2 regions of the Polaromonas sp. P4_F4 genome follow, and region 1 is predicted to be linked to the other one. Evidence: predicted binding sites of a transcription regulator. Region 1 holds the regulator's gene; the other holds the start of a gene.
What was found. Region 1 encodes NrdR, which represses ribonucleotide reductase genes. Its sites were predicted from a motif close to CACNANATNTNGTG; they were not measured.

Region 1 (14,727 bases):
GGAAAACGCAGCATAAAAAATTAATAACACTCGGTTCGAGAAAAACAGCCGAAGACGGCACGCGAGCCGGGGCGCCCTGTGCTCCGGGATGCTTGCGCCTGCCAGCACTTGCTGCCACAGGTAGGGCAATGGGTGGTGAACCGTCAGCGGGGAAAGCGGGTCGCGGCGTACAAGGCCTTTGCCTCCTGCGCCCCACCCTCACGCTTTAAAAAATAAAGCACTGCGCGTATTTTCGCTGTTTTTAGGGCATCGCCAAATTAAGTTCGGCGCGTGGCGTCCATTTGGCCTCTGGCGGCACCGCTTTGGCGGCCCCCAGAAAGAGGCGATCAGGTGGCAGGTTTCGGGTGGCGAGGTAGTCCTTGACTGCCATGCCGCGCTGCACCGCCAGCTCGCGCATGGCGTCATCGCTCACATTGATGGCGGCCAGCAGCAGTTTTTCCATCTCGGGCACAGGCAGCTCTTTGGCCAGGCCAATGAGGTTGCGCGGTTTGGGCATGTCCGCGCGTTTGTACACCTCCTTGAGCAAGGCGGGGTACTCGGCGGCGCTGATGCTGACCGCGGCCCCGGCGGTACCGCCCTCTTTGACTGTGCTGCGGCGCTTTTCGGCCCCTACCAGTTCATCAAGCCGCTCGCGCTTGAAACCCTCACGTTCGGCCTCCAAACTGCTGGTGCCAACTACCGTGAGCTTGAGGGCGGGTCTATCCGCCAGCGCCTTGGCCACCTTGTCGAGCCCTGCCCTGGCTTCTGGCCCCAGCTGGGCGCTGCCGGCCTTGAAACTGACGGTACTCAACTCGTCCCCGCCACCACCCAGCGCACTGGCCAGCAGGCTGAACGGTGCGGTAATCGCCTTGACGATCACATTGACAATGACCTTGACGATGATGGGGCCGAGGCTGAACTGCGGGTCGTTCAACGAGCCGCTGATGGGCAAGTCCAGGTCAATCACGCCATTGCGGTCGGCCAGCAGCGCTACCGCCAGCTTGACCGGCAGGCTGGCGGTGGAACCCTCGACCTTGTCACCAAAACTGAGCTGGTTGAGGATGAGCTTGTTGGTGGCGATGAGCCGCCCGTCAGGCAGCACCACGTAGTTCACGTCCATACTGAGCTTGCCGCGGTTGATGCCGTAACCGGCGTATTTGACGGCATAGGGCGAGAGCGGCGGCAGTTCCAGGTCGCGCACCTTGCCGGTGATGTCAAGCGCGAGCGGCTTGGCCAGCGGATTGAGCTTACCCAAAATCTCCAGCGACGCCGTGCCCTCGGCCCGACCTCGCAACTCCAGGTCGGCCATGTTGGGCGTCGTAGCTGTGCCGCTGCCCGGCGTGGATGGCACCGCCGGGGATACCGAGGAGAACGCGCTGAGCTTGCCGGTCAGGTCGCTCAGGTTGGCCGAATAGTTGGGTTTGACAAAACGGTCCGAAAACAGCACCTTGCCGTTGACCAGGCTCATGGGGCCAAAACTCACTGCCGGAGGCGGGCCGGGGCTGGCTACGGGAGGGGTCGAAGCAGGCGATTGCGCTACGGTTTGCAAGCCTTTTGGCGCTACAGCCTCTGTTTGACGGACACCACCAGCTATGGTTTTGGTAGCCGCTTGAGATGCAGGCGTGAAAGCAGCGACCGTTGCCGTGCCCCCCGCGGTGCTGGCAGACGTGGCCGGCTTGAGCAGGTCCTGCAGGTTGATGCGGCCCTCGGAGGTGACGATCACGCGGGCGAAGAAGTCGGTCAACACGGTTTCCTTCACGTCCACCCGCGTGGCCTTGGCCGGATCCAGCGCCACATTCAGGCCGCGCAGGTTCAGCGCCTTCCAGGCCAGCAAGTCTTCACTGGGTGCCAGCGTATTGGCCTTGAACTCTTCCAGCGCCACATCGCCGGCAATCTGGGCCTGCGGCCCGGCCGGGGTCTGGCGGTAGGCCACGCGGCCCTTGAAGCTGGCGTCGGCGCGCAGCAGTTCGATGTTGAGCGTGTCGGCAAAGTAAGGTTCAAACGCCTGCGCCGGCAGCCGGTCCACCACCAGCTGGCCCTGTGCCTGCAGCGGCACGAGACCCACACTGCCCTTGAAGTCAAGCTTGCCGGGTTCAAAATGCCCGGCAGCCAGACGCAAAGAGGCGGTGAGCGGCATGGGCTTGGCCGCTTGCGCCCTGGCCGAAGGCCGGTCATCAAGCACCAGCCCGCCCAGCTGAGCCCTGGCCGCCGAAACCTCAAACGCGACCGGTTTGGCGCCGGCCTTGTCGGAAAACGATATGGCGCCACCATCGAGCAGCACCTCGTTAATGGCCACCGCCCAGGAAGGCGCGTCTGCTTTGGTGGCGACAGGCGCTGACGGCGACGATGGCGATGGCGTGCTGTGGCTCACCATCCAGCGCTCGTACATCCAGCGTTTGTCGCTGTCGCGGTCGATCTTCGCCCTGGGTTGGGTCAGCTGCATTTTGGCGGATTTGAAGGTCTGGCCGGCCACATCGATGCCCACCTCAAACAGGTCCACACGCTTGATGGACACCAGCGAAGTTTTGCCTTGCGCCAGCACCACGTCGCTGACGGCGATCTGCGGGGCCGTGACCTGCAGCGCCTGGCCCTTGTCGCCGCTAGCGGCCTGCCACGTCACGCCCAGTTGGGCATCGAGTTGACCATTCAACGCCGGAAGCAAAAACTCGCCAACGTACTTGGCTGCCATGTTGAGCGGCCAGGCAGCCACTGTGGACGTGACTTGGGCCGCCTGGTCAGTGGCCGTTCCGCTGAAGGTCAACAACGCCGGGGTGGCGGCCGGCTCGGGCGCGGTGGCTTTCGCAGAAACCCCGGCCGCCTTCGCCTTTGTCTGTGCGCTTGCGTTGGCACCTGCCGCTGCAGCGGGCGGCTCCTGGACGGACTGATCCAGCCCTATCGATCCGTTGAACTGCAAGGGTGCGCCGGCAGCAAACGGCACGGCAATGGCCGACGCGTCCAGTGCGATGCCAGCCAGCCGGATCTGGGCAGGCGAGCTCAGGGTTTCATCCAGCCAGTTCAGTGCACCACCGCGCACGGTGACCTTGCCCACCTGCACTTTCCAGGGCGTCGCCGCCGTGGAAACCGCTGCAGCGGGCGGGATCACCGGTGCGCTGACCGCGGCCTTTGGTTGGACATCGTTTGGCGGGTTTGCTCCCGGTTTTTGGCCGTCGGCAGCTATGTTTTTTGTAGCGCTTTGTCCACTGGAAGGCAGCACATTCAGGCGCCCAGCCCGGTCCCGCGTGATCTGCAGCGTAGGCGCGGCGAGCTCCACCGCAGAGAGTTTGACGAATTGCTCCAGCGGGCGCACGTCGTCCATGCTGATCTGCAGCCGATCGAAGGACAGGAAGTCCCGGCTTGACGATGAAGCCTCCGGCAGGGCGGGGCTTGGAACAGTCAGCAGGCGAACTTTCTCTGCCGTGGCCGTTCCTGATATCCTGACTACGGCATCCGGCGTCTGCTCGAACGCCACCTTGGCATCGGCATGCAGCACCGCGCTTTGCAGCCGGAACGGCAGGCTGGCTGGCCAGTAAGCCAGGTAGGGGCTCAGGTCAAAGCCGCTAAGCGTGACGCTGGCGTCGGTCTTGCGGGTCTGTGCAAAGGGCGTACCGACGGCCGCCGTGTCGAAACTGCTGCCATTGAGCCGGAAAGCCAGGTGCGGCGTGGTTTTGATCTCGCGCTGGGACTTCAGGTTGCTCAAAAAAGGCACGGTGAGTTGCAGGTCCCGCAGCACGTGGGTCTTGCTCACCGACTGGTCGATAAAGTCCAGTTGACCGCCATTGAGCTCCAGGTTGTAGAGGGCAAACCGCGGCGGCTCGCCAGGCACCTCGCCTGCGGAGGCCTTGAAACGGTCCAGGATGTCGTCAATGTCGTAACGCCCTTCCCCAAGATAAGTCAGCGAAGCCACGGGTTCCTGCACCACGATCGCATCGGCCACCGGTGCCAGCCGCAGCAGGGACTCGAGTTCCGCATCTATATAGATACGCTTGATCGTGAGCTGAGCCGCTGCGCCGGCCTGGGCGCTCCCGGCTGCACCCGGTGTAGTGGCGCCGGCGCGGCTGGTTTTTGCGATGACGAGGTCATTGAGTGTCAGCTCCAGCGACCACGGCTTGAAGTCCACTTGTCCCACGGTCACCCGGCGACCCAGCTTTTCAGAGGCAATTTTTTCCAGTTGCGATGTCAGGATGACGGGGACCACCGCATAGGCCAGCACCCACAACAGCAACAGCCCCCCGAAAGCCCAGCTCGCACGGCGCCGCCACGACGGTGACCGGACCCAAACGCCGACCTTGGCCTGAAATTTCCGTCCCCTCTCCCACCACTTGTTCTTCAATTCATTGCTTGGCATAAGACCCGAGTTTTTTATGGCCGGGCCAAAAGGTCAATGATTTATTTGAAAAAAGTGGTGATTCAAAACGAAAAACCCCGACCAGCTTGACTGACCGGGGTTGACGGCGGGCGTAATGCTCATGCCGTCGGTCTTCGCAAAAGGAGAGAGTAATCGTCTCACAGTGCGATAGAAGCAAGTGATTGCTTCCAGTTTTACCGGGGTTGGTTACCCAGCGGGAGCCTGAATTAATCAGGCAATTAGAGGTTAAACCCTCGACAGGCCGGGGGCAAGTCCAAATTTTCAATCGTCGGCACAGGAGTGATTGCCGTTTTCTTGAGGCAGCGCCGGGGGAGCCCTGCGCCTGCAATGAGAAGCTATCTGGCAGACACACGGGATTTTGGATGACAGTGAAATTTGAGTAAGTAAATTTAACTGGGGCGGTTCTTTAAAAGGCAGCGCTACAGCTCGCTCTTTGGCCATTTTTCGATAAAAAGCAGGGTCTAATCTCACAAAAATGCATATCAAACCACTTTGTTATTCTTGACAGGTTATTAAAGCGGCCACTAAAATTCGGCTTGCTCCCAAAACCACCTAGGGGCAACCCGAATCCGCTGCCGATCCCGGCAACGTCAAACGAGGGTCAACACCCGCAAGGCCAAGCCTTGGTTTGATGGCGACCCAATCAAAGTCTGCATGGCCCCCGCGCCTTTGCAGGCGTAGAAAGGAGTGCTATGACAGCGCTAGGAAACCATGGCTTGATGCCGTACCTTGAGGCGCACTTCAAAAGTGCACGCAGCAGTGTTTCAAATATTGCTGACGACATTGCCCAAGGCTTTTTCGAGATCATCCACAACAGCTTTGCCCTGCTGGGGCTGGCCGTTGTGTTCGCGGTGATTACGCTTGTTGCCCGGCCCGATCTGCGTCAGGCCGGTGAATCCGAACTCATCACCTGGCTGCAGGAGCGCCAGGAGGAAGCGATCGGCTTTACCGAGCCCGCCGCCATTGACCGGGCCACCGCATCCAACCCGAAAGACCTGCCGTCCCAACAGGCGGCAGTGGCTTACTGGTTGAGTAAAAAATACGGCGTGGCGGCGGAGCCCCTGAGCGTTCTGGTGTCGGAGGCGTTTGAGATTGGCCAGAAGGCCAAGCTTGACCCCACCCTGATTCTGGCCATCATGGCGATCGAGTCGGGTTTCAACCCTTTTGCCCAAAGCCCGGTCGGCGCACAGGGTTTGATGCAGGTGATGACCAAGGTGCATCACGACAAGTATGAAAACTTTGGCGGCAAACTGGCGGCGTTTGACCCGGTTACCAACCTTCGCGTCGGGGTCAAGGTGCTGCAGGAGTGCATTGCCAGGGCCGGCTCGATCGAGGGTGGCCTGAAGTATTACGTGGGTGCGGCGAACATGGAAGATGACGGCGGTTACGCCGGGAAAGTCATGGCCGAGCACGCCCGCCTGCTGGCGGTGGTGGGGAGCAAGCGCCTTTTGCCCTCGCCGTTCTTTGCTTCCCCGGCGCCTGCGCGCCCCATGCCAGCCTCGTTGCCGGCAAAACCCGGCGCGGTAGATGCTGGCGACGGCAGCAAAACGCCTGAGAAAGTAGCGCTCCTCAGCCGGTCCTGAGCCCCTCTTCTTGCTGGCCGCCAGACCTTTGCGGGTGGTTCGGCGCACGCTCCTTCCATGCCGGGCTTCTCCCCGGCTTTTTACTTTTGAACCCACGCCTGCCCCCGAACGCCCGGCCTCAGTTACACTAGCGAGGTGCGCGACTGGCGATAGGTATCATGGTCTTGCCGGCCATTGATGCTGACGTGGGGACACCACTGGGAAGCGCACCGCTCAAAGCCGTTTGGCCACAGCGTTCAGCCGTTCGCCTGGGCAGCCCTTGTTTCCTTGCTACCCAAGGACAAGGATCAAAGTCTTGAAGGACTGCCATGTACCATCGCAATATTCTGGTCGAACAGACCGACCCCGAAATTTTCGCTGCCATCCAGGCTGAAAACGCCCGGCAGGAACACCACATCGAGCTGATTGCCAGCGAGAACTACGCCTCGCCCGCCGTCATGGCCGCCCAAGGCTCGCAGCTCACCAATAAATACGCCGAAGGCTACCCCGGCCGCCGTTATTACGGTGGTTGCGAGTATGTGGACGTGGCGGAGCAGCTGGCGATTGACCGCATCAAGCAGATTTTTGGCGCGGATGCCGCCAATGTGCAGCCGCATTGCGGTGCCTCCGCCAATGAGGCGGTGTTTCTTGCCTTTCTGAAGCCCGGCGACACCATCATGGGAATGAGCCTGGCCGAAGGCGGTCACCTGACCCACGGCATGGCACTCAACATGAGCGGCAAGTGGTTTAACGTTGTCTCATACGGACTCAACGACAAGGAAGAGATCGACTACGACGCGATGGAGCGCAAGGCGCACGAGACCCGCCCCAAGCTCATCATCGCCGGCGCCTCGGCCTACAGCCTGCGCATCGATTTCGAGCGTTTTGCCAAAGTCGCCAAAGCCGTAGGCGCCATCTTCATGGTCGACATTGCGCACTACGCGGGCCTGGTTGCTGCAGGCGTATACCCGAACCCGGTGCCGCACGCCGACGTCGTGACGTCCACCACGCACAAGAGCCTGCGCGGCCCGCGCGGCGGCATCATCCTGATGAAAGCCGAGCACGAGAAAGCCATCAACAGCGCGATCTTCCCCGGCCTGCAGGGTGGCCCGCTGATGCACGTGATTGCCGCCAAGGCGGTGGCTTTCAAGGAAGCGCTTTCCCCCGAATTCAAGACGTATCAGCAGCAGGTGCTGACGAACGCGCGCATCGTGGCCGAAACGCTAACGCAACGCGGTTTGCGTATTGTCAGCGGCAGAACAGAGAGCCACGTGATGCTGGTCGACCTGCGCGCCAAGGGAATCACCGGCAAGGAAGCTGAAGCCGTACTGGGAAGCGCCCACATGACCATCAATAAAAACGCGATTCCGAATGACCCGGAAAAGCCGATGGTCACCAGTGGCGTGCGCATCGGTACGCCAGCGATGACCACGCGCGGCTTCAAGGACGAAGAGGCGCGCATCACGGCCAACCTGATTGCAGATGTGCTGGACAACCCCCGCGATGCCGCCAATATCGAAGCGGTTCGCGCCAAGGTCAATGCCCTGACCAGCCGCTTCCCTGTTTACCGCTGAAGCGCACGTCGACGTCTTGGCAAACCGATGAAATGCCCCTTCTGCGGCAACCTTGAGACCCAGGTGGTGGAAACGCGGGTGTCGGAAGATGCAGATTTCATACGCCGCCGCCGCCAGTGCGGCGCGTGTGAAAAGCGCTTCACGACCTACGAGCGGCCAGACGTCAATTTTCCGGCGATTGTCAAAAAAGATGGACGCCGCATTGAATACAAGCGCGGCAAAATCCTGGGCTCCATGAACCTGGCGCTGCGCAAGCGGCCGGTGAGCACAGAGCAAATCGACTCAGCCATCGAGCGGATTGAAGAAAAACTTCTCAGCCTGGGCGTTCGGGAAGTCGCCTCCAACCGCCTCGGCGAGCTGGTCATGCGGGAGCTGAAGAAACTCGACAAGGTAGCCTACATCCGCTTTGCCAGCGTGTACCGCAGCTTTGAAGACATTGATGAATTCAAGACACTGGTGGATGAGGTGAGGCGCTAGGCGCAAGGTGTTTCTGCCTTGGATGACCTGAGGTCTAATGGACTCAAAGGCACTGACTCACCATTGCCTTCGTTGTACGGGATCGCCCTGCACTGCTGATAACCATCTGCCGGGCTTCCACAGGAGTAGATGACTGCAGGCAAAGTGTGAAGGTACCGGCCTGAAATGCGCCCGACGTGAGGCCTGTAGTCCCCGCGGAGGTGTAGGACACATAACTGGCGACCTGGCTGTTGCCTGCGAGCCGTAATCGGTGAGGCAAGGCCTGCTCCCATAACAGCCGTATTTCTCCCGCATCCAGCGAGGCGTTGTTGTTGGCATCGTGGAAAACGATCCACCCCTGCTCCCATCCACCCGTGCTGGTACAGCCGTTACCCGTGGCCGACTTGCATAGTACAACCCGGGCACTACGCTTGACCGCCTCACTGCGTGCGAAGTGAACACTGGAGAACAGTGTATTGATCCCCGCAGTTAACCTCATGGAATCGACAAACCCCGACAGGGCCGGAGCCGCCAACGTTTGAACTATCGCCACAATCGTCAGCAGCACCAGCAACTCGATCAAAGTGACGCCGCCAGACCTGGAACGTCCATGCTTGCTCAAACCCGCCTCCACCCGATAGTTGAGACCGGTCTTGAGCCGGCCAGTTCCTACCTCAAGGGCGAGACAGGGTATGGCCGAAATCGTATCTAAAGTATCAAGAAGTTACCATCCTGCATTTGGAGGATAAGTCCGGGGCATTAACCACAACCCAACAACAAGCGTGGCACCAATCAGGCAGGCCTTATTGCTTGTACCAGTAGGTCCGGCGCGCGTTCTTGGGTACTGGCTTGGTCTGATCGCACACCCCCAGTGCTGATTTGCAATCCCCACCGCCGCCGCCGCCGCCTCCGCCGCCACCACCGCCGCCGCAGCCCACGCAAAAGGTCTTCTTCACGGGTCCATTGGCAGTCTGAATCGTGACGATGCCCGTCGTCGGACTGGGCGGCAAGCCGCCACCGTCGTACTCCGTGAAACTGAGTGCCCCGGTAAATGGATTCAAGGCATAACCCCTGGCGACGCCCAAGTTCGACACGCATGATGTTGCACTCGGCAACTTGGGTGCGTTGGTCCCAAAAAATGTCGTTCCCCTGACCGTGGTGGGCGCATTCACGGACTTCTCACCCCGTAGCAAATTGCCATCTTCATCCGTGAAAAGAAGGGTAACAAAAAAGCCTTTGTCGGTGCCCGCATAAGCCACGGAGCTCGCATCGAACAAAGCCGCCTCCGTAATGACGGTACTTGCAGGTGAGGCATTGGCATCCTTGCCAGTCTTGGTGTCCTTGAGCATGTAAAAACGGTTCACCACGTTGTAGGCAGAGCCTGTCGCCGTGCTTATGAGCGGATGCTCCCGGTCCCCCGATCCCAAGAGGATTTCATCGTAAGAACCGGTCGCTCCTGTGGCGCCGATTGACACAACATTGGGAGGAAAGAAAAATTTACGCGGCGTTGTGCCAATCGCGCAGGTGCCCGTGGCGCAACCCAGAGCGGCGAGCTTGGTGACCTGCCACTTGTCAGGGGTTCTGCCCGCCGCAGGTTCCAGGTCCACACGCCAAACATTGCCGCCCACATCCGCAGCGTAAAAACGATCCGTCTTTCCGTCGTTATCGCGGTCTACAAAACTGATGTCCGCCGGAATGGCCCAGTTCATGCCGGACACTGCGCATGTTGCCTGGGTGCTGGTACCGCTGCAGGACGATGCGCCCGCTGTGTAGACCGCTTTCCACACCCGCACGCCGGTAACCGCATCCACCACGAAAATACCACGCCCCATCGTGTCGGCAGTAGGTGGCTCGGCATCCTCGGCCGGGTCATAGCCGGCGCCAAACACCAGCACGGGGTTTGCATAACCATTGACCAGCGTCACCCGGGGGCGCGACCAAGTCTGCCCAAGCTCATCAAACCCGGCATCCGTAGAGCTGATTTTCCACATGAATTTCGGGTTGGTCGGCTCCGTCACATCCAGGGCATAAATGAAACGCCCGCCCCTGCGCATGGTCAGGTAAATGTAGGCCTTGTCGATGGTTCCGTCAGCCTTGAGCTGCTGAAAAACACCCATTGAGCCGTCAACAAAATAATCTTTGGGCTGGGCACTGGGAAGCACGGTAGATGGCAGCTTCAACTCCGGACTGTTGACCCGCTGGCGATTGAGTTTGCCGAAAAAATCAGGCAATACCAAACCCCACAATTCGCCGCCGGCAGGAACGGAACCTATGGAGCCCGTCTGGCTGCCATTCACGGCACGGAACACGCCATCATTGGCCCCGTAATAAACCACAATGCCTCGGGTGTCTCCATAATTGATCACGACCGGTCGTGAATGCAACACGTCGCCGTGAATGGACGGGCGGACCGTGTACCCGCTGCCGGGACTGGCTTCGTCACCGAAATTGTCTTCACCGCGCACCCAGTTGATCAGGGCCGTGCGGTCGCTGATGCCACTCTTTTGGACGATGATCGTTCCCGTCGCTGGTGAGGCAGGTGTTGTCACCACGCTGTAATTAAAGGTGTTGGCCGTAACACCGGATATTACAAAGCTGCCAATGTAGCCTCCTTCATTGGTGCCCGCCGTGCCGCCGATGCTTACCGTCTCGCCATTGACGAAACCATGCCCGGCAGCCGTCGCGGTGACCACTGTTCCGCTGCGTGTCAGGCTGGAAATCGTTTTCGGCGATGTGCTGCCGTCGGCTTTGATGGTTCCGGTTGCCGGAGTCGTAGGAGTCGTAGCTGAAATCGTATAGGTGAACGATTTATTTCCTGTTTTCGTCAAGCTCACCGGACCGATGTTGTATTCCGGAATCAGTGCGCCCGTCGTGTCACGCACTTCGGCGATGGTCACAACGTTTCCAGTCGAAAAACCATGGTTCGACGTGGTGGTCACCGTGACCGTGGTGCTGCCTGCGACACGCACCACGCCCGGGGTTGGATTGCTGTTGTAAGCCTCGATCGTGCGGCTGGTGCTTCCGACCGTCGCTGTGCCGCCTCCCGCAGGCGATGCAGGCCCCTCCACGACAGGGTAGGAAAAAGAATTCGCATCGATCAGCGTGATCGCGAAGGTTCCGTTGTACTGGGTCTGCGCAGCCCCGGTGATGGTCACGGATTGCCCCTGGAAATAACCGTGCCCCGGCAGGGTCACGGTTGCCACGGTACCGGTGCGTGTGATGGAACTCACCGCCTGCGGAGTGCCCGGGGTTGAGGCCGTGAAGGCGCCAGTTGCCGGGCTGGGCGGGTATTCCGCGACGGTGAAACTAAAGGAGGTGGGGCTCAGTACGGTAATCAGGTCCTTCTTGCCGTTGTATTCCGTCTGGTTGGCGCCGCTGATGGTGACGGAATCGCCCGTGGTGAAACCATGATTCGAGCCGGTTGTGACCGTAGCAACCGTGCCGCCTCTCACAATGGAGGACACAGCAAAACCCGAAGATGAACTCAACATGACGTCGGTAATGGCGCTGTTGGTCGTTGCAAATGCGTTGCTGCTGTCTGACAAGCTCACATTGCATCCCGAACCGGCAGGGCAGTACGTGTAAAGCTTGCGGGGGGAAGACGGTGTGCTGTTGTAATTCACCGTCAGGTTGCTCAGGCGCGATTGCTGCGCCGCGCCTCCCTTTTCGACCAGTTCACCATCAGGCGAATCGAAGGCCAGACCAGCGCCACGCTGATCATTGATGAAGAAGCCACCCGTCGAATCGGGTGCTGTTGCGGTATTTTTTTGAGTCCAGTAACTGACCGCGTCCGACGTGATGAAGCCGGTTCCCGCCGCGCTGATAGCGGGATTACCATTGGCGTCGCCCAGCCTGAGTGTGGCCTTGTTCGGATCGGGATTGCTGGGATCCGGGTACTCCAGTATGAACTGGTACTGCTTCAGATTGCCCAGCCAGCGCGGACTGGCGCTCGCGTCAGGACGGAACATGCCCAGAAAGATCTGGTTCAGATACGTGCCTTGTGCATTAACGCTGACCGGCAGGCTGGCTGCCGAGAACACGCTGTTGACTGCCTGAACTTCATTGAGGATTTTCTGGATGGCGGTTGTGATTTCGTCATAGCTCGACGTGGCAAAGTACTTCCCGCCACCATACTTGGCCATGCTGCTCAGGAGGGCCGGAAAATCGGGCTTGCAGCTCGATCCAAGCAGTCCCACGGTGTAGGTCGTGATGCCCTGATTGCCGGAAAATCCGCCGTAAATATCGGTCTGGTACATGTAGCGCGCCCACTCGTCCGCGTACAGGCCTGACGAATCCGAGTGCGTACCCATGGTGTAGTTGCCACAGCTGAAAGCGCTGGTTCCGTAGGACCCCGAAGGAATGGTGATGTTTACCTTCTGGGCTGCCGTGACACCAGGCGCGGTATTCAAAGCACTCATGGGGCTGGTGCTGCCACCGTCGCCCGGCGTGCCCGCGGTAGTGAACGCATTGCCAATGAAGATGACGAAGTTCTTCTGGCAACCCGCCGTTGGCTGGATGCCCGCGTAAGATCGCCCGGACAGGCCGGTGTTGCCGGCATAGTAGGCCCAGGCTTCCTGCATGGTGGCCCCGGTGGCCTCGCCGTTAGCCTTGATATAACCATCGCCCGCCCCTCCCGAGGTTTTCCAGGTCTTGATCCAGGCCAGGAAATTTGACTTGGCAGTGCCGGTCATGGGCGTGATCGGCTGGACCAGACATCCCCCATTCGAGCCACCGCAATTGGCGTTGTTAATGTCGTGAATATTGTTGGCGTTATAGACCATCAGGCCGATATTGACCGAGCCCGCCGGCAAGCTTGATATCACGTTGTAAATCGCGCACTGCTCAATACCACCTGCCGTCCCGTTGAGAGATGGCGCCGTACCATCTACATAGGTGCAATTACCGGCACTGGCTGAAAAATTGGCCGCATTGTCCAGCACCAGCAGTACGTTAGGCGCCCCTGTCGTGCCGGCATTGTCGCTGTAGATATCAATGTCTTCGGCTTGGGTGAATAAGGACATGCCAAGCAACAGGCAAAGGAGGAGAATTCGGAAAGTTTTCATGGCATAACCCGTGCAAATTTATGGACAATCCACCGTTGCCGGCACCCGGACGGCGATTCCCTGAACCTGGGTGACTTTCGTGCCCGTAGCACCATCTGTCACACCCGCCTGGATGTCCCACTGCTGCAACTTGCAAGCCGAGGGCTTGGTCGCCAGCGTGCCATCGACCTTGATCGGTTTGTCCTCATCCAGGCTTTCAAAGCAGGGGATGTCATTCGCGATGGTCGGATCCAATGATGAATTAAGCACGGGAATCTCCACAGCACACTTGGTGATGGGTTCGACCTTTACCGTATAAGTTGTTGCTCCCATGGGAACCACCACCGACTGCCCGGGGATCAGGGCGATGTTTTCAGTGCCCTTGATCTGCTCGATCACCTGTTCTATGACTTGCTGGGTCGCAGCAGCGGCTTCCGCCTGGGACTGCATATTGCCGGCAATGCGAAGATTGATATTGCCGGACCGGATGCTGAACACCACCAGCAGGGTGAGCACCACCAGCATGATCATGCTCACCAGCAAGGTGGCCCCCCTCTCGTTTTTCGGGGAATTCATTGATCCCTCCGTGAACTCGGGTTGACCACCCGGATCAACTGACTGAATACCCGGCGCTTGAAACCGTCATTGGTCGCAGCCGTCGTGCCTTCCAGGCCCAGGTTGTAGGTTTTCGTATCCTGATGACCGGCTGAGCGTTCATTGTTGCGCGCCAGCAGGTTAAGCCTCACAGCCATCACATTGGCCCAATCCGCCACCGCCGCCGCATCCTTCGCATAACTATCGGGGGCACCGTCACCGGTCGAGTCGAACCCATAATCAACCTGCATCGTCTCGATACCTTCAACCAGCGAAGTCGTCAGGAATTTCGAAACACCTCCCTGCACGGATAGCTCCAGACGTTTGAGCGTCGGCACGGACACACCGCCATCATCCGTATTGGCGGCTGAACAATTCGAACCCGAAGCCGGTACGCTGCAGGGACTTACGAAATAAATATGCACCAGGTACTTGCGAAGGGGGGCGGTTGAAATGCCGTCTTTCAGTTTCAGGTTGAAGACCCCGGTATCGACCGATGTGGTGGTTGCCTTGTCCACCACATAGCCGAATTCAAGCCCGGACGCGGTCAAGCCGCCCTGCAGATAAACCTGCCCCGGCACCAGCGCCCCCGTGACCACTTCAGGATCGGCGCGCCGCAGAACCAGGATATCGGTTCCACTTAAGTGATTCGCTGCATTCAACGGGCAGTCGGCAAATGCCGCGGGCAAAGAAGCCCCCGGGGAATCGTAGCCCTGGATTGCAAACGGCACGGCACTGGTCAGGTCGGCAGGCGCAACCAGACAGGGATTGGGCAGGGAGGCCGGGACGGCCAGGGTAGACACAGCGGAAAACGCTCCATAGTAGCCAGCGAGCTGAATGTCATCCTGCAAAAGCTGCATGGCATAACGTCCGTTCTCGATCTGCCGGCTCGATTTTTCAAGTTCCGCCTGGGTGCCGCTTTGCCGGGCGATCAAGGCCGCCAAGCCCGTGAGCAGGATAAGACCGATGGTGATGGAGACCATCCACTCCATCAGTGTCATGCCCCGCTGATGGCGCCGCCCTTGCAAGGGACGGGGACGCGGATTCGGGAATGGGGTCGGTTTCATGTGCGGCATCTCAACTCAAACTGGTAATTTGAAGGGGGACAGTGACCGCTCTGCGCTGTGCCTCATCCCCATAGAGACCCGTACCAC
Region 2 (14,727 bases), on a different contig from region 1:
TGCTCTTTCCGGGCACCAGCTACCACCGGATCGCCTCGCCCTGGCTGCCGCTGCACTGGGCGCTGGGCATTGCCTCCTATGGGCTGTTTGCCGCGGCGGTGGTGCATGGCTGGCTGATGACGCGCTCGGAGCGGTCCATCCGGCAGGCCGCGCAAACCGATGCCGGCGTGCCGCTGCTCACACTGGAGCGCCTCACCTTTCGCTTCGTGGAAGCAGGTTTCGTGCTGCTGTCAGCGACCCTGCTGGTGGGCTGGCTGTTTGCCGAAACGCTTTACGGCCCGGGCCTGGTCCGGATGTGGAACCACAAAACGATTTTTTCCGTGCTGTCCTGGCTGACCTTTGCGGGGCTGCTGGCCGGGCGTGCCCGCCTCGGCTGGCGCGGCCGCAAGGCGGTGCACGTGTTGTACCTGGGCGCGGGCCTGCTGCTGCTGGGCTATGCGGGTTCGAGCTTTGTGCTTGAAGTCATCCTGAGGCGTGCATGAAATACCTGCTGGTCGCGGCTCTTGTGCTGGTGGTTTTCTGGCTCTGGCGCCACAACCGGCAGGCCGAAAGAGATGAAGCCGCCGCGGCTCGTCCGCCCAGCCCGCCGCGCCCGGCCACCGAGGTCACGGAGATGGTGGCCTGCGAGGTTTGCCACGTGCATCTTCCCCGGTCCGAAGCCCTGATCGGATCCAGGGGCGGCATCTACTGCAGCGATGCGCATCGCCGTCAGGCCGGAGGCTAGATGACCACGCCATCCCAGTGGTTTGAGACGGCGGAAAAGATCCCCGGAGCCTGGGAGACTGAACCCGAACTCGGTTCGTTCGGGCGCCTCTGGCGCGTTTTCATGACGGCGCGCGTCGCGACTGCCGGCGTGCTGGTGGTCCTGCAAGCCGTCATCCATGCCTTGGGCAGCAGCAGCAATCGCTGGCCCGTCGCCGTGTGCATTGCCTACTTGTGTGCGACGCTGGCCGTACGGCTCTGGGCCCGGCCACGGCCACCGGGCCGCACGTTTGACGCACACTGGCTGGCCACCATCGGGGTGGACGTGATCACCTTCTCCCTGCTGGAATTCCTGCAATCGGGCGGCATCAATTACGCCCCGCTGTTTGCCCTGCCGGTGCTTCTGTCGTCGATTCTCGGGCCGATTTTGCTGGCTTTTGGCACGGCTGCCAGCGTCACGCTTTTGTTGCTCGCCGATGCCTGGTGGACTTCCCTGCAGACGTTGGGGGATTTCAACGCGCGCTTTCTCCAGGCCGGCCTGAGCGGCTCGGGATTCTTCCTGGTGGCACTGCTGGCCAACCAGCTGGCGCTGCGGTTGGCGCGGGAGGAACAACGGGCCAAGGCCAGCCAGTCTGCGGCCCGCATGCAGACCCAGGTCAATGAACTGGTCATTGAAGCATTGGCCGATGGCGTGCTGGTGGTTGACGTCAATGGCGTTGTGCGTTCTGCGAACCCGGCTTCCAGGCGCTTGCTGTTCATGCGCAAGGCCATCCGCAACGCGCCCTTCATGCTGGCCACGGAAAACGCCTGGCAACCGCTGGCCGACCTGATGCATCACACCTTCCTGACGCAGTCCCCCCAGGAAGCGGACATCCGGCTTGAATACCCGGCACGCAACACAAGGCGGCTGCATGTGCGCACGCGCCTGGCGGCCTCGCAGAACGGCACGCACGAAAACCTCTGCGTGATGTTTCTCGAGGACCTGCGCGAAATGGAAGCGCGTGTGCGCACCGAAAAAATGGCCGCCATGGGGCGCATGTCTGCCGCGGTGGCCCACGAAATCAGGAACCCGCTCGCCGCCATTTCACAGGCCAACGCCCTGCTTGAGGAAGACCTGCAAGATGCCGGCCACCGGCAACTCACCGCCATGGTCAGGCAAAACGCCCAGCGCCTGGCCAAAATTGTCGATGAGGTCCTGAACATCTCGCGGGCTCAGGAGCAGGCACCGGCGCCGCAGACGACTTCGCTGATGCTGGATGACACCGTCGTTCACATCGCCACCGATTGGGCCAGACAGACCGGGGCATCACCGCGCCTGCGCCTGACCATGGGAGCGGCCCAGGCCGCGGTCCGGTTCGAGGCCGAGCATCTGCGGCGCCTGATGGTCAACCTGCTGGATAACGCCCTGCGTTATGCCAGCACCTCCGCGCATTCGATGGAAGTGGTCACCCGGGTGATGGCGGGAGGCGAGGTCCGGCTGGCGGTATGGAGTGATGGCCAACCGCTGGAGGCGACGGTCGAGACCCATTTATTCGAACCTTTTTTCTCCTCCGAAAGCCGCTCCAGCGGGCTGGGCCTCTACATTTGCCGGGAGTTGTGTGAGCGTTACGGCGCCCTGATTGGCTATCAGCGGGTCGCGCGTGATGCCGCCGAAGGCAATGAGTTTTTTGTCATCTTCAAGCCGGCGCCACAATCACCGGGCAACTCCCAGCTTTCTTTTGACACAATGCCTGCCTGAGACCCTACGCATACCCCTACGCATGCAACTACCCTCCACCACACCAGCCCATATTCTTGTCGTCGACGATGAGCCGGATCTGCGCACCCTGTATGAGCTGACGCTGCTTCGCGAAGGCTATCGGGTGGAAGCGGCCGGCGATTTATTGCAGGCGCGCGAGCAGCTTGAGAGCAAGCGCTTCGATGCGGTTATCACCGACATGCGCCTGCCCGATGGGCTGGGGCTGGAGCTGCTGCGTGAGCTGGTGGCCCAGCAGCGCGCGGAACGCTGCGTGATCATCACAGCGCACGGCTCCGCCGAAAATGCGGTGGAAGCCCTCAAGGCCGGCGCGTTCGACTATCTCACCAAACCCGTTGACCTGAAGCAGTTCCGCAACGTCGTGGCATCAGCCATCCAGGGCACGCAGAATCTGGCGCGGCCAGCCGCTGGCGATACCAGGCCTGGCGAACTGAGCCCGGGACCGACCGTTGCCACCTCAGCCAAATCGGACAAATCAGATAAGCCGTCAGCCATCCTGCAAAAGCTGGTCGGCGAATCGGCCGTGATGCGGGCGGTCAAGTCGCGCATTGTCAAGGTAGCCGGCAGCATGGCACCGGTCCTGATACAGGGCGAGTCGGGCACGGGCAAAGAGCTGGTGGCGCGCGCGGTGCATGCCTGCAGCCACCGCGCCACCGGCCCTTTTGTGGCGGTCAACTGCGGCGCCATTCCGGAAAACCTGCTCGAAGCAGAGTTTTTTGGCGCGCGCAAAGGCGCCTACACCGGCTCGACCCAGGACCGGCAAGGCTACTTTCAGGCCGCCAAGGGGGGAACCCTGTTTCTCGATGAGATCGGCGACCTGCCGCTGGCCATGCAGTCAAAGCTGCTGCGTGCGATCCAGGAGCGCTCGGTGCGGCCGCTGGGCTCGCCGCAGGAAGACACTGTCGATGTCCGCATCGTCAGCGCCACGCACAAGGACCTGGGCGCGCAAGTTCAGGCAGGCGCCTTCCGGCAGGATCTGTATTACCGGCTCAACGTGATCGAAATCGGTGTGCCGCCGCTGCGCGAGCGGCGCGAAGACCTGCCGGCACTTTGCCAGGCCCTGCTGTCAAGAATCTGCAAGGAGTCGGGGCTCGCCGTGCCTGAGCTCACCGGCGCGGTGATGGAGCAGCTGCGCTCGCATCCCTTTGACGGTAATGTCAGGGAACTGGAAAATATCCTGCACCGCGCGGTGGCACTTGGCGAAGGCAACGACCTGCATTTCGAGGCGCCCCCCCAGGATTTCGTGGCGGTTCCGGAAAATCTGCAGGCGTTTCTCGACCAGCAGGAGAAAAACATCCTCTCCAAGGTGTTGCAGGAGACCGGGTTTAACCGCACCGCTGCCGCCTCCAAACTGGGGCTGAGCCTGCGCCAGATCCGCTACCGGATTGCCCGCCTGAACATCGAGACACCCGGCGGCGATGACACATCCGATGAACCTGCCTGAACCCGACGGCACGCCGGCTGTCAGCGCGGCCTTGTGGCGGGATGGCTGGTATCGCTTCGCACGCACGCTGGCGTCACCGAATTTCGGCCCGCGTCCGTGCGGCGCACACATTGACCTGATCGTCATTCACTCCATCAGCCTGCCACCCGGCGAGTTTGGCAACGGCAACGTGCAGCGCCTCTTTACCAATCAGCTCGACTGGGAAGCACACCCTTACTTCCAGGGCATTCGGGGCCTGCAGGTGTCGTCGCACTTTTTCATCACCCGCACCGGTGCGTTGTGGCAATTTGTCGGCTGCGACGACCGTGCATGGCATGCCGGCGAGTCCCATTACCGGGGACGCGGCAACTGCAACGACGACTCGATTGGCATTGAACTGGAAGGGCTGGAGGGCAGCACCTTTGAAGCGCGCCAGTACGAGACCCTGGCGGGACTGTGTGCAGCGCTGCTTCAGGCCTATCCCATTGCCCACATTGCCGGGCACGAGCACATCGCGGCCGGACGCAAGCAGGACCCCGGCCCGGGTTTTGACTGGCCCTTGTTGCAACGCTCACTGGCCGCACCCGATAGGTATTTTCCCGCAATCGACTGAACTGATGCGGAGTCGGCAGCCCACCGATGGGCATGCATCGAATGGCTAAAAAATTAATGGCATTTTTACCCACCGAGCATTTGTCGGCCTTGACAGAAGGAAGTCTGCGCAAAAGCCCGTCGGCACTTCGTTTGTCTCGCCAAAGCCTGATCTGACAAGGCTTTCACGGCTATTCGCCACACCCATCCGGCGCCATCCGGCACGCAAAAAACAGCGTGAAAAAGGCCTCAGGACGCAAAAGCGAATTCAGTCGGCGATACACTACCGGTAGTGGCTTGTATTCCACTTGGACCCTAGGTATAGTGTCTTAGCCCTGATTCAGTTTGATGTAATTCGGGCGGATCAGGACGAGGAATATCACGAGGGATATCGCCAAGAAATCAGCTTGCGGATCTGACCAGCCTTCAGCGAACCAGTATCACCCTGAACACCACATCAAACCCAGTCACAAAACAAACAAAGCAAAGAGGAAGTCATGCAAACAGCACAACACGCAGTGCCCAATACGCCAGTTAGTCTGACCGGCAATCCGGTCAACAACGACAGCAACGCGCCAACCAACCCACTCGCCCATTACCAGATCATTCGCCGCAATGGTTCCGTGGTGCCGTTCGAGCCCAACAAGATTGCCGTGGCCATGATGAAAGCCTTCCTGGCCGTGCATGGCACGCAGGGAGCCGCTTCGGCCAGTGTCCGCGAAACCGTCGACGGCCTGACCCAGGCCGTCATTCGGGCCCTGATGCGCTCACGCCCCGGCGGCGGGACCTTTCATATTGAGGATGTACAGGACCAGGTCGAGCTGGGCCTGATGCGCGGAGGCCACCACGAAATTGCCCGCGCCTACGTGCTGTACCGCGAAAAGCGCAGCCAGGAACGCGCCCGCCAGCCGCAGACCCCGGCGCCCGAAGCCCCCATGCTGCATGTGACGGACAGGGGCCAGCGGGTCGCGCTAGACGTGCGCAATTTGCAGGCCCTGATTGAAGCGTCCTGCGCCAACCTGGGCGCCGATGTCAAACCTGACCCGATTGTTGCCGAGACCATGCGCAACCTCTACGACGGGGTGCCCATCGACGAGGTCTACAAGGCGTCCATCCTCGCGGCCCGCACCCTGATCGAAAAAGACCCTGACTACACCTACGCCACTGCACGCCTGCTGATGCACACCATCCGCCGGGAAGTCCTGGGCGAAGAAGTCAGCCAGGAAGAAATGCACACCCGCTATGCAGAGTATTTCCCGAAGTTCATCGCCAAAGGCGTGCAGAACGAACTGCTTGACGAAAAACTGCAGCAGTTTGACCTGGCCCGGCTGGGCGCGGCGCTCAAACCGGAGCGCGACCTGAAGTTTGACTACCTCGGCCTGCAGACCCTGTTTGACCGCTATTTCCTGCATGTGCGCAAACAGCGCATCGAACTGCCGCAGGCGTTCTTCATGCGCGTAGCAATGGGCCTGTCGCTCAACGAAATCGACCGCGAAGCGCGCGCCATCGAGTTTTACGAAATCCTTTCGTCGTTCGATTTCATGTCGAGCACGCCCACCCTGTTCAATGCCGGCACCCTGCGTTCGCAGCTGTCGTCCTGCTACCTCACCACGGTGGCCGATGACCTGGGCGGCATTTACGACGCCATCAAGGAAAACGCCCTGCTCTCCAAGTTTGCCGGCGGACTGGGCAACGACTGGACGCCCGTGCGCGCCCTGGGCGCCCACATCAAGGGCACCAACGGCGAGTCCCAGGGCGTCGTGCCTTTCCTGAAAGTCGTCAACGACACGGCTGTCGCGGTCAACCAGGGCGGCAAGCGCAAGGGCGCGGTCTGCGCCTACCTGGAGACCTGGCACCTGGATATTGAAGAGTTCCTGGAACTGCGCAAAAACACCGGCGACGACCGCCGGCGCACGCATGACATGAACACAGCCAACTGGATTCCCGACCTCTTCATGCGCCGCGTGATGGAAAAGGGCACCTGGACGCTGTTCTCGCCATCGGACACACCCGACCTGCACGACAAGTTCGGCAAGGAGTTCGAAAAAATTTATACCGCCTACGAAGCCAGGGCCGAACGCGGCGAGATCAAGCCTGCCCGCAAGCTGCAGGCCACCGACATGTGGCGCAAGATGCTGTCGATGCTGTTCGAAACCGGCCATCCCTGGATCACTTTCAAGGACGCCTGCAATGTGCGCTCCCCGCAGCAGCATGCCGGCGTGGTGCACTCCTCCAACCTGTGCACCGAGATCACGCTCAATACCAGCGACACCGAAACCGCAGTCTGCAACCTCGGCTCCGTCAACCTGGTCCAGCACCTGAAGGACGGCGCGATTGACCATGACAAGCTGAAAAAGACCATCACCACGGCCATGCGCATGCTGGACAACGTGATCGACATCAACTACTACGCGGTCAAGAAAGCACGCGACTCCAACATGCGCCACCGCCCTGTGGGCCTGGGGATCATGGGCTTCCAGGACTGCCTGTACGAACTGCGCGTGCCCTACGCCTCCCAGGAAGCGGTCGAGTTTGCCGACAAGTCCATGGAGGCGGTCTGCTACCACGCCTACTGGGCTTCTACCGAGCTGGCCAAGGAGCGCGGCAAGTACGCCAGCTACAAGGGATCACTCTGGGACAAAGGCATCCTGCCGCTCGACACGCTGGACATGCTGGCCGAGGAGCGCGGTGGTTATGTGGAAGTCGACCGTTCCGCCACCCTGGACTGGGAGGCCCTGCGCCAAAAGATTGCGCGGGACGGCATGCGCAACTCCAACTGCGTCGCCATTGCCCCGACGGCCACCATCTCCAACATCATCGGGGTGGACGCCTGCATCGAACCCTGCTTTGGCAACCTCTCGGTCAAGTCCAACCTGTCCGGCGAGTTCACCGTCATCAACCACTACCTGGTGCGTGACCTGAAGCGACTCGGCCTGTGGGACGACGTGATGGTTGTCGATCTCAAGCACTTCGATGGCTCGCTTCGCCCGGTTGACCGGGTGCCGCAGGAAATCAAGGCGCTTTACGCCACCGCATTTGAAGTGGAAACGTCGTGGATTGTTGAAGCCGCAGCCCGCCGCCAGAAATGGATTGACCAGGCGCAGTCGCTCAATATCTACATGGCGGGAGCCTCAGGCAAAAAGCTCGATGACACCTACAAGCTGGCCTGGTTGCGCGGATTGAAAACCACCTACTACCTGCGCACCATGGGTGCCACCCACGCCGAGAAATCAACCGTGAAGGCCGGCAAGATGAACTCGGTTTCCTCGGGCTCCGAAGCATCGGGCAGCGGCAAGAGCGCGCTTGAGGTGGCAGCCGCTGCAGCGCAAGTGCAGATGAATGCATCGCCGGCAACCGACATCAAGTTCTGCGCGATCGACGATCCCGGTTGCGAGGCCTGCCAATAAAAAACATCGAGTCGTGCGGTGAAATTCGCCGCACGATTTGATGGTGTGAATCGATGTAATTGAGCAACACTAATTTACAGCGATGTGAATGAACACTTTTCATTTTGTATCGCTGCTTTCATAATCCCAAAGTATTGGAAACCTTTATGTTGACCTGGGACGAAGAAGTCAAACCATCGCTGCAAAAACCTCATGCCAGCGGCTCGACCGACAGCCGCTCGATGGAACTTCCGCCTCTTTCTTCTGATGAGCCTCAAGCCCAGGTGCGCATGCTGCACGATGGCGCTTACGCTCCGGCTGCGCCAGCGGCTCAAGCTGCTCCTGCGGTGAGCAGCACACCGCCAACCGCACTGCGCGTCAAGGCTTCGGACAAACGCATCATCAACGGCCAGACCGACGTCAATCAGCTGGTGCCGTTCAAATACAAATGGGCCTGGGAGAAGTACCTCGCGACCTGCGCCAACCACTGGATGCCGCAGGAAGTCAACATGACGCGCGACATTGCCCTGTGGAAAGACCCGAACGGATTGACCGAAGACGAGCGCCGCCTGGTCAAGCGCAACCTGGGTTTCTTTGTCACTGCCGACTCACTGGCCGCCAACAACATCGTGCTGGGCACCTACCGCCACATCACGGCGCCCGAGTGCCGCCAGTTCCTGCTGCGCCAGGCCTTCGAGGAAGCCATTCACACCCACGCCTACCAGTACATCACCGAGTCGCTGGGCCTGGACGAGGCTGAAATCTTCAATGCCTACAACGAAGTGCAATCCATCAAGGACAAGGACCAGTTCCTGATCCCGTTCATTGAAGTCATTTCCGACCCCCACTTCAAGACCGGCACCACCGAGGCTGACCAAACGCTGCTCAAGTCCCTGATTGTGTTTGCCTGCCTGATGGAAGGCCTGTTCTTCTATGTCGGCTTCACACAGATTCTGGCGCTGGGCCGCCAGAACAAGATGACGGGTGCGGCCGAGCAGTACCAGTACATCCTGCGCGACGAGTCCATGCACTGCAATTTCGGCATCGACCTGATCAACCAGCTCAAGCTCGAAAACCCCCACCTCTGGACCGCGGACTTCAAGGCCGAGATCAAGGCCTTGTTCCTCAAGGCCGTGGAGCTGGAGTACCGGTATGCCGAAGACACCATGCCCCGCGGCGTGCTCGGACTCAATGCCTCCATGTTCAAAGGCTACCTGCGCTACATCGCCAATCGCCGTGCCACGCAAATCGGACTTGAAACTCTCTTCCCCAACGAGGAGAATCCGTTTCCATGGATGAGCGAAATGATCGACCTGAAAAAAGAACGCAATTTCTTTGAGACCCGTGTGATCGAGTACCAGTCAGGCGGCGCCCTGTCGTGGGATTGATCCTGGATTGAATGACGCAAGACACGTAAAAAAATAATGATTTCTAGAATTGCAATGCCCAATGACGCTGCCGCAGAGTGCGCGTTGGGCCTTGCTCCTGTGTTCGCGGCGCTGGGCCGGTTATCCGAAGACCCAACGCCGTGAATCGCTTCGCGTACTCCAGACGTGAAGTGCTCTTTGCAATGTGATCAAGGAGAAAACTATGGCAACTGCGAAAAAACCTGCGGCTAAAAAAGCTGCTCCGAAGAAAGCGCCGGCTAAAAAAGTAGCGGCAAAAAAAGCACCTGCTAAGAAAGTAGCAGCCAAAAAAGCTCCGGCCAAAAAAGCGCCAGCGAAAAAAGTAGCGGCTAAAAAGCCGGCTGCGAAAAAAGCGCCAGCGAAAAAGGCCCCAGCGAAAAAAGTAGCGGCCAAAAAGCCGGCTGCGAAAAAAGCTGCTGCGAAAAAGCCTGCTGCCAAGAAGGTAGCGAAAAAGGTAGCCAAGAAGCCCGCAGCGAAAAAACCCGCCGCCAAGAAAGCAGCGAAAAAACCCGCTGCGAAGAAAGCCGCGAAGAAACCTGCTGCCAAAGCACCCGCTGTAGCGGCTGCCCCTGCGGCTCAGACGACTCTGAACCCGCAAGCTGCCTGGCCGTTTCCAACCGCCAGCAAGCCCTAAGCAGTAAGGTATTTCTGCTCAAAGCCCGATGTCGCAAGATATCGGGCTTTTTTAATGCCCCTTTTTTAATGCCCATTACCTGCCTGCGGCTGCAGGCGCCGCCGGTGGACGGCAAAGCCCATCAGGCACCGGTCAATTGGCGGGCTCATCGCCTGGGGCTCCGCAAACCGCTTCACGCTGGTGCGAGGAGAGACTTCGAGGCGCCAACAATCACGGGCGAGTGTCGCCGCGGCAAGCCGGGCCGCCTCGGGCGACCTGCTGGCAGCCATCCCATCATCCTGAAATTCCACCCTGGTCAAGCTGGTGGACCTGACAAACCTGGCAGATGAGGCACCCGATCGATTGCCATGCCATCAGGAGCCTGGAATATCCGTTAAGAGCCGTTAAGGCCCGTTCCCGTTGAACTGCCCCGCTGGACTAACCGTTTATTTGAGCGGCACTCAGCGTGTAATTCTGGCCGCCACGCGTTGCGATCTTGTGCGCGCCGATCCGGTTCCCCAGTGCCGCGCAGCGGGCCAGCGACCAGCCCTCCTCCAACCCGTACAGCAGCGCGCCGCGAAAGGCATCGCCACAGCCGGTCGGATCGACCACCGTCTCGGCCTTGACCGGAGGCACCAGCGTCTTCTCGCCATCAATCCAGATCTCGCAGCCCTCCGCGCCCAAGGTCACGACCACGCCCTGCACCTGCCGGGACATGTCGGCGCAAGACAGGCCCGTGCGGTCGCTCAGCATTCTGGCTTCGTAATCGTTCACCGTGACCCAGCTCGCCAACTCGACAAAATGAGCCAGTTCCTTGCCGTCAAACATGGGCAGGCCCTGGCCTGGGTCAAACACAAAGGGGATGCCTGCCGACTTGAATTGCTCGGCATGCTGCAGCATGGCGTCACGCCCGTCCGGCGAAATGATGCCGAGCTTGATATCGCTGCGCGCATCGATGCGGCTGATGTGGGCCTGCATCATCGCGCCCGGGTGAAAGGCCGTGATCTGGTTGTTGTCGCGGTCGGTCATGATCATGGCCTGCGCGGTGTAGGTATCGCCGACCTGACGCACAAACTCCGTGCTGATACCCAGTGCGTTCATGCGCGCCACATAGTCAGCCCCGTCGCTGCCGACGGTGGCCATGGGCAAGGGCGCACCGCCGAGCTGCCGCAGGCTGTAGGCAATGTTGCCGGCACACCCGCCGAATTCGCGGCGTAGGGCCGGCACCAGAAAGGACACGTTGAGAATGTGCAACTGGTCGGGCAGGATCTGCTCCGAAAAGCGACCCTCAAAGGTCATGATGGTGTCAAACGCCAGGGAGCCACAAATCACAGCAGACATTCAGTTCTCGATTCAATCAGGGGTAATGAGGTAATGGGGTGAATGGGTAATCAAGGATAAAAAGCAAGGACACGGTACCCAGCCACGCGCCAGGGCGATACTACCGGGGATGACGGCGCCGGCGAGGCGCTGCGAACACCTTCACCCGAGACTTTCAGGCTCAGGACACCGGCCAGTTCCGAACGGGCGGCCAAGGTGGTGGTGGTCACACCAAACTGCGCGGGTGTCACGACGCGGCGGACCACCGCCCGGTCCTGGGTATCCGTGAGGGTCACTTCCAGAGAGGGTACCTCCAGCGCAATGGTCCCGGTATTCTTGAGCACAAAACTGAGCCGGTACGCATCGGAGCCGATTCTGTTGAAGCTGGAGCTGTCAATCACCAGGGAGTCGATATGGCGTGGCGCGCGAATTTCACAGCGCAGCTGCCCACACACCGTCTGCAACAGGGCGCCGAGCCGGGGATCCAGCGCAGCCAGACTGTCTTTTTGCTGTACCAGCCATTGAAAAACCAGCGTGGCCGTCAGCACAAGCGCGAGCGCACCCAGTGACCAGCGCACCAGCGGCTTTTTCCAGAAGGCCCTGTTCCGTGCAGTACGCACAAAGGAAACATCGTCCGACACCCCGGAAGCCGGCATCTCCGACGATTCGAATTCGGCCTCATCCGCAGTCGCCGTATGAACCAGTTCCGGTGTGCGCGGGGGCATGTCCTCCCGGGCGGCACTGGCCGGAGCGGGCACGCTGTCCTGCTGCTTGCGTTCGTGGAGCGCCTGCTTCCAGCTGGCCGGATCAAAATCGGCGACGCTGTCGTGCTCCTGCGCATCCTGCACGGAAAGAAAAGGGGTCAGCGGCACCCTGTCGGCAAACGACCGGGCGGGCGCCCAGGAAGACTCGGCGGCCGACTCCTCCGCCTGCGCCGGCTCGCCGATGTCCGGCGCCGAGGCAGCCTCGCGAAACACCGGCTCCTGCTCGGGGCTGAAGACCGAGGGTGGCAGGCCGGCCGCTTCACCCGGCAGCAGGTGCGTTGAGGCATCAAACACTTCAGCACAATGCCCGCACCGTACCCAGCCCTGAGAGACTTTGAGTTGATCGGCCACGACCTTGAACATCGTGCCGCACGCGGGGCAGCGGGTAATCAGGCTCATCTAACGCCGTATTGTAGGGGGGGAGGAGTCGTTACCGGCCGGCAGGCAGGCCGGACAACGGGTTGCCGCGAGCCTAGAACCGCGCGCCCATCAGGATCCAGCCTTCTTCCTGGTCGAGCACCTGGAGCTGGCAATAAGGCAGATAGGCCGCCTTGAGTTCGTCGGCCTGACGCTCCAGAATGCCGGCGAGCACCAGATTGCCGCCCTTTTGGACATGCGAGCACAGCAGCGGCGCCAGCACTTTCAGCGGTGTGGCGAGAATATTCGCGAGCACGGTCTGGTAGGCACCGACGGCCTTGTCAGGCAGGCCGGCATTCATGGTGACATGGTTGGCTTCGGCATTGGCGCGTGCGGACTCGACGGCGGCTTCGTCGATATCGACGGCATCAATATCGACCGCCCCGAACTTGGCAGCGCCAATGGCCAGAATGCCCGAGCCGCAGCCATAGTCGAGGACACGGCCCAACGCCTTGTTCGCCGCGCCCTGGCCCGCAATCCAGCGCAGGCACATGCGGGTGGTCGGATGGGTGCCCGTGCCAAAAGCCAGGCCTGGATCCAGACGGATGAGCTGTTTTGCCTGTTCAGGCGGTTCGTGCCAGGTCGGCACTATCCAGAATTCGGGTGTAATTTCTACCGGCGTGAACTGCGACTGCGTGAGCCGGACCCAATCCTGCTCGGGCACGGCCTGAACCGCCACCAACTGGCAGCCCGCAAAAAAATCCTGGGCAGCGAGTACGGCGGCGGCGTCCCGCGCCAAAGCCTCGCTGGCAAACAGCGACACCACGCGCGAACGTTCCCAGCCAGCCTTGGGTGGCGGCATGCCGGGCTCGCCAAAGAGCGCCTGTTCGGCCGGTGTCTGGGCATCGGCGTCTTCCACCGAGACGCTCAACGCATCGAGCGCGTCCAGGGCTTCGCTGAGCGTTTCCACCTCGTCGACTGGCGCCAGCAGAATCAGTTCAAACATCGCGCATCCCTTTGCCGTAGATCTGTATGCCGGGGTACCAGGCAGTCCGTTCAAGCCAGGGCCGCGGAACCGGCTTTGCCGGGCCGCAGGCGCAGCGGCACCGGAGGGGCTGGAGCCTGCGGATCCAAAGCTGCTTGAGCAGCTTTGGACAGGCGACAGAGGCGAAGCGTCTCGCTAGCCGCGGCCTGCAAGGCCTCGGGAGCGACACGCAGTGCGCGACCGTGGGGGCTTTACCTATCACGCTTGGACAGCCACTCTTCGAGGTAGTGGATGTTGGTGCCGCCGTCCATGAATTTGGCGTCGACCATGAGTTCCCGGTGCAGCGGAATATTGGTGTTGATGCCTTCCACAACGGTCTCGGCCAGCGCCGTGCGCATGCGCGCCAGGGCCTGCTCGCGCGTATCGCCGTGCACGATGATCTTGCCGATCATGGAGTCGTAGTTGGGCGGCACAAAGTAGTTGGCATAAATATGGGAGTCCACCCGCACCCCGGGGCCACCCGGCGTGTGCCAGGTCGTGATACGCCCCGGTGAGGGAGTGAACTTGTAGGGATCTTCCGCATTGATGCGGCATTCGATCGCATGGCCCTTGAACTGGATGTCGCGCTGCAGGAAGGGCAGCCTTTCACCGGCCGCCACCATGATCTGGGTTTTCACGATGTCAACGCCCGTGATCCACTCCGTCACCGGATGTTCCACCTGCACGCGGGTGTTCATTTCGATGAAGTAGAACTCGCCGTTTTCGTAGAGGAATTCGAAGGTGCCGGCACCGCGGTAATTGATTTTCTTGACGGCAGCCACGCAGCGCTCGCCGATTTTTTCTATCAGCTTGCGCGGAATGCCCGGCGCCGGCGCCTCTTCAATGACCTTCTGGTGGCGCCGCTGCATGGAACAGTCACGCTCGCCAAGCCAGACCGCGTTCCTGTGCTGATCGGCCAGGATCTGGATTTCGACGTGCCGCGGGTTCTGCAGGAATTTCTCCATGTAGACCTCGGGATTACCGAACGCCGCGCCAGCCTCCGCCTTGGTGGTCTGCACCGCATGGAGCAGGGCCGCTTCGGTATGCACCACGCGCATGCCGCGGCCACCGCCGCCGCCCGCCGCCTTGATAATGACCGGATAGCCGACTTGTTTGGCGATCCGCTTGATGATCACGGGATCATCCGGCAGCGCACCCTCGGAACCGGGCACGCAGGGAACGCCCGCCTTGATCATGGTCTGCTTGGCCGACACCTTGTCGCCCATGATGCGAATCGACTCGGGTGTGGGACCAATGAACTTGAAACCGCTCTTTTCAACCCGTTCGGCGAAATCGGCGTTTTCGCTCAGGAAACCATAACCCGGGTGAATCGCCTCGGCGTCAGTGACCTCGGCCGCCGAGATGATCGCGGGCATGTTGAGGTA

Region 2: the regulator NrdR is predicted to act here: its motif matches at 4,786-4,799, upstream of AC1DUR_RS19225 (ribonucleoside-diphosphate reductase subunit alpha).

The regions. Positions count from the first base shown of each region.
Region 1 covers NZ_JBFUJO010000001.1:422,248-436,974, forward strand. The annotation lists gene AC1DUR_RS02005 (DUF748 domain-containing protein) at 242-4,324, opposite strand; gene AC1DUR_RS02010 (lytic transglycosylase domain-containing protein) at 5,065-5,928, shown strand; ZMP/ZTP riboswitch at 6,058-6,189, shown strand; gene glyA (serine hydroxymethyltransferase) at 6,237-7,481, shown strand; gene nrdR (transcriptional regulator NrdR) at 7,509-7,958, shown strand; gene AC1DUR_RS02025 (GspH/FimT family pseudopilin) at 8,002-8,559, opposite strand; gene AC1DUR_RS02030 (pilus assembly protein) at 8,741-13,000, opposite strand; gene AC1DUR_RS02035 (hypothetical protein) at 13,019-13,555, opposite strand; gene AC1DUR_RS02040 (PilW family protein) at 13,552-14,649, opposite strand; gene pilV (type IV pilus modification protein PilV) at 14,651-14,727, opposite strand, start outside.
Region 2 covers NZ_JBFUJO010000020.1:69,540-84,266, forward strand. The annotation lists gene AC1DUR_RS19200 (cytochrome C assembly family protein) at 1-482, shown strand, start outside; gene AC1DUR_RS19205 (PP0621 family protein) at 479-724, shown strand; gene AC1DUR_RS19210 (sensor histidine kinase) at 725-2,440, shown strand; gene AC1DUR_RS19215 (sigma-54-dependent transcriptional regulator) at 2,463-3,902, shown strand; gene ampD (1,6-anhydro-N-acetylmuramyl-L-alanine amidase AmpD) at 3,889-4,494, shown strand; gene AC1DUR_RS19225 (ribonucleoside-diphosphate reductase subunit alpha) at 4,970-7,879, shown strand; gene AC1DUR_RS19230 (ribonucleotide-diphosphate reductase subunit beta) at 8,026-9,246, shown strand; gene AC1DUR_RS19235 (histone H1-like DNA-binding protein) at 9,449-9,898, shown strand; gene AC1DUR_RS19240 (carbohydrate kinase family protein) at 10,316-11,218, opposite strand; gene AC1DUR_RS19245 (DUF3426 domain-containing protein) at 11,269-12,360, opposite strand; gene prmA (50S ribosomal protein L11 methyltransferase) at 12,434-13,324, opposite strand; gene accC (acetyl-CoA carboxylase biotin carboxylase subunit) at 13,555-14,727, opposite strand, start outside.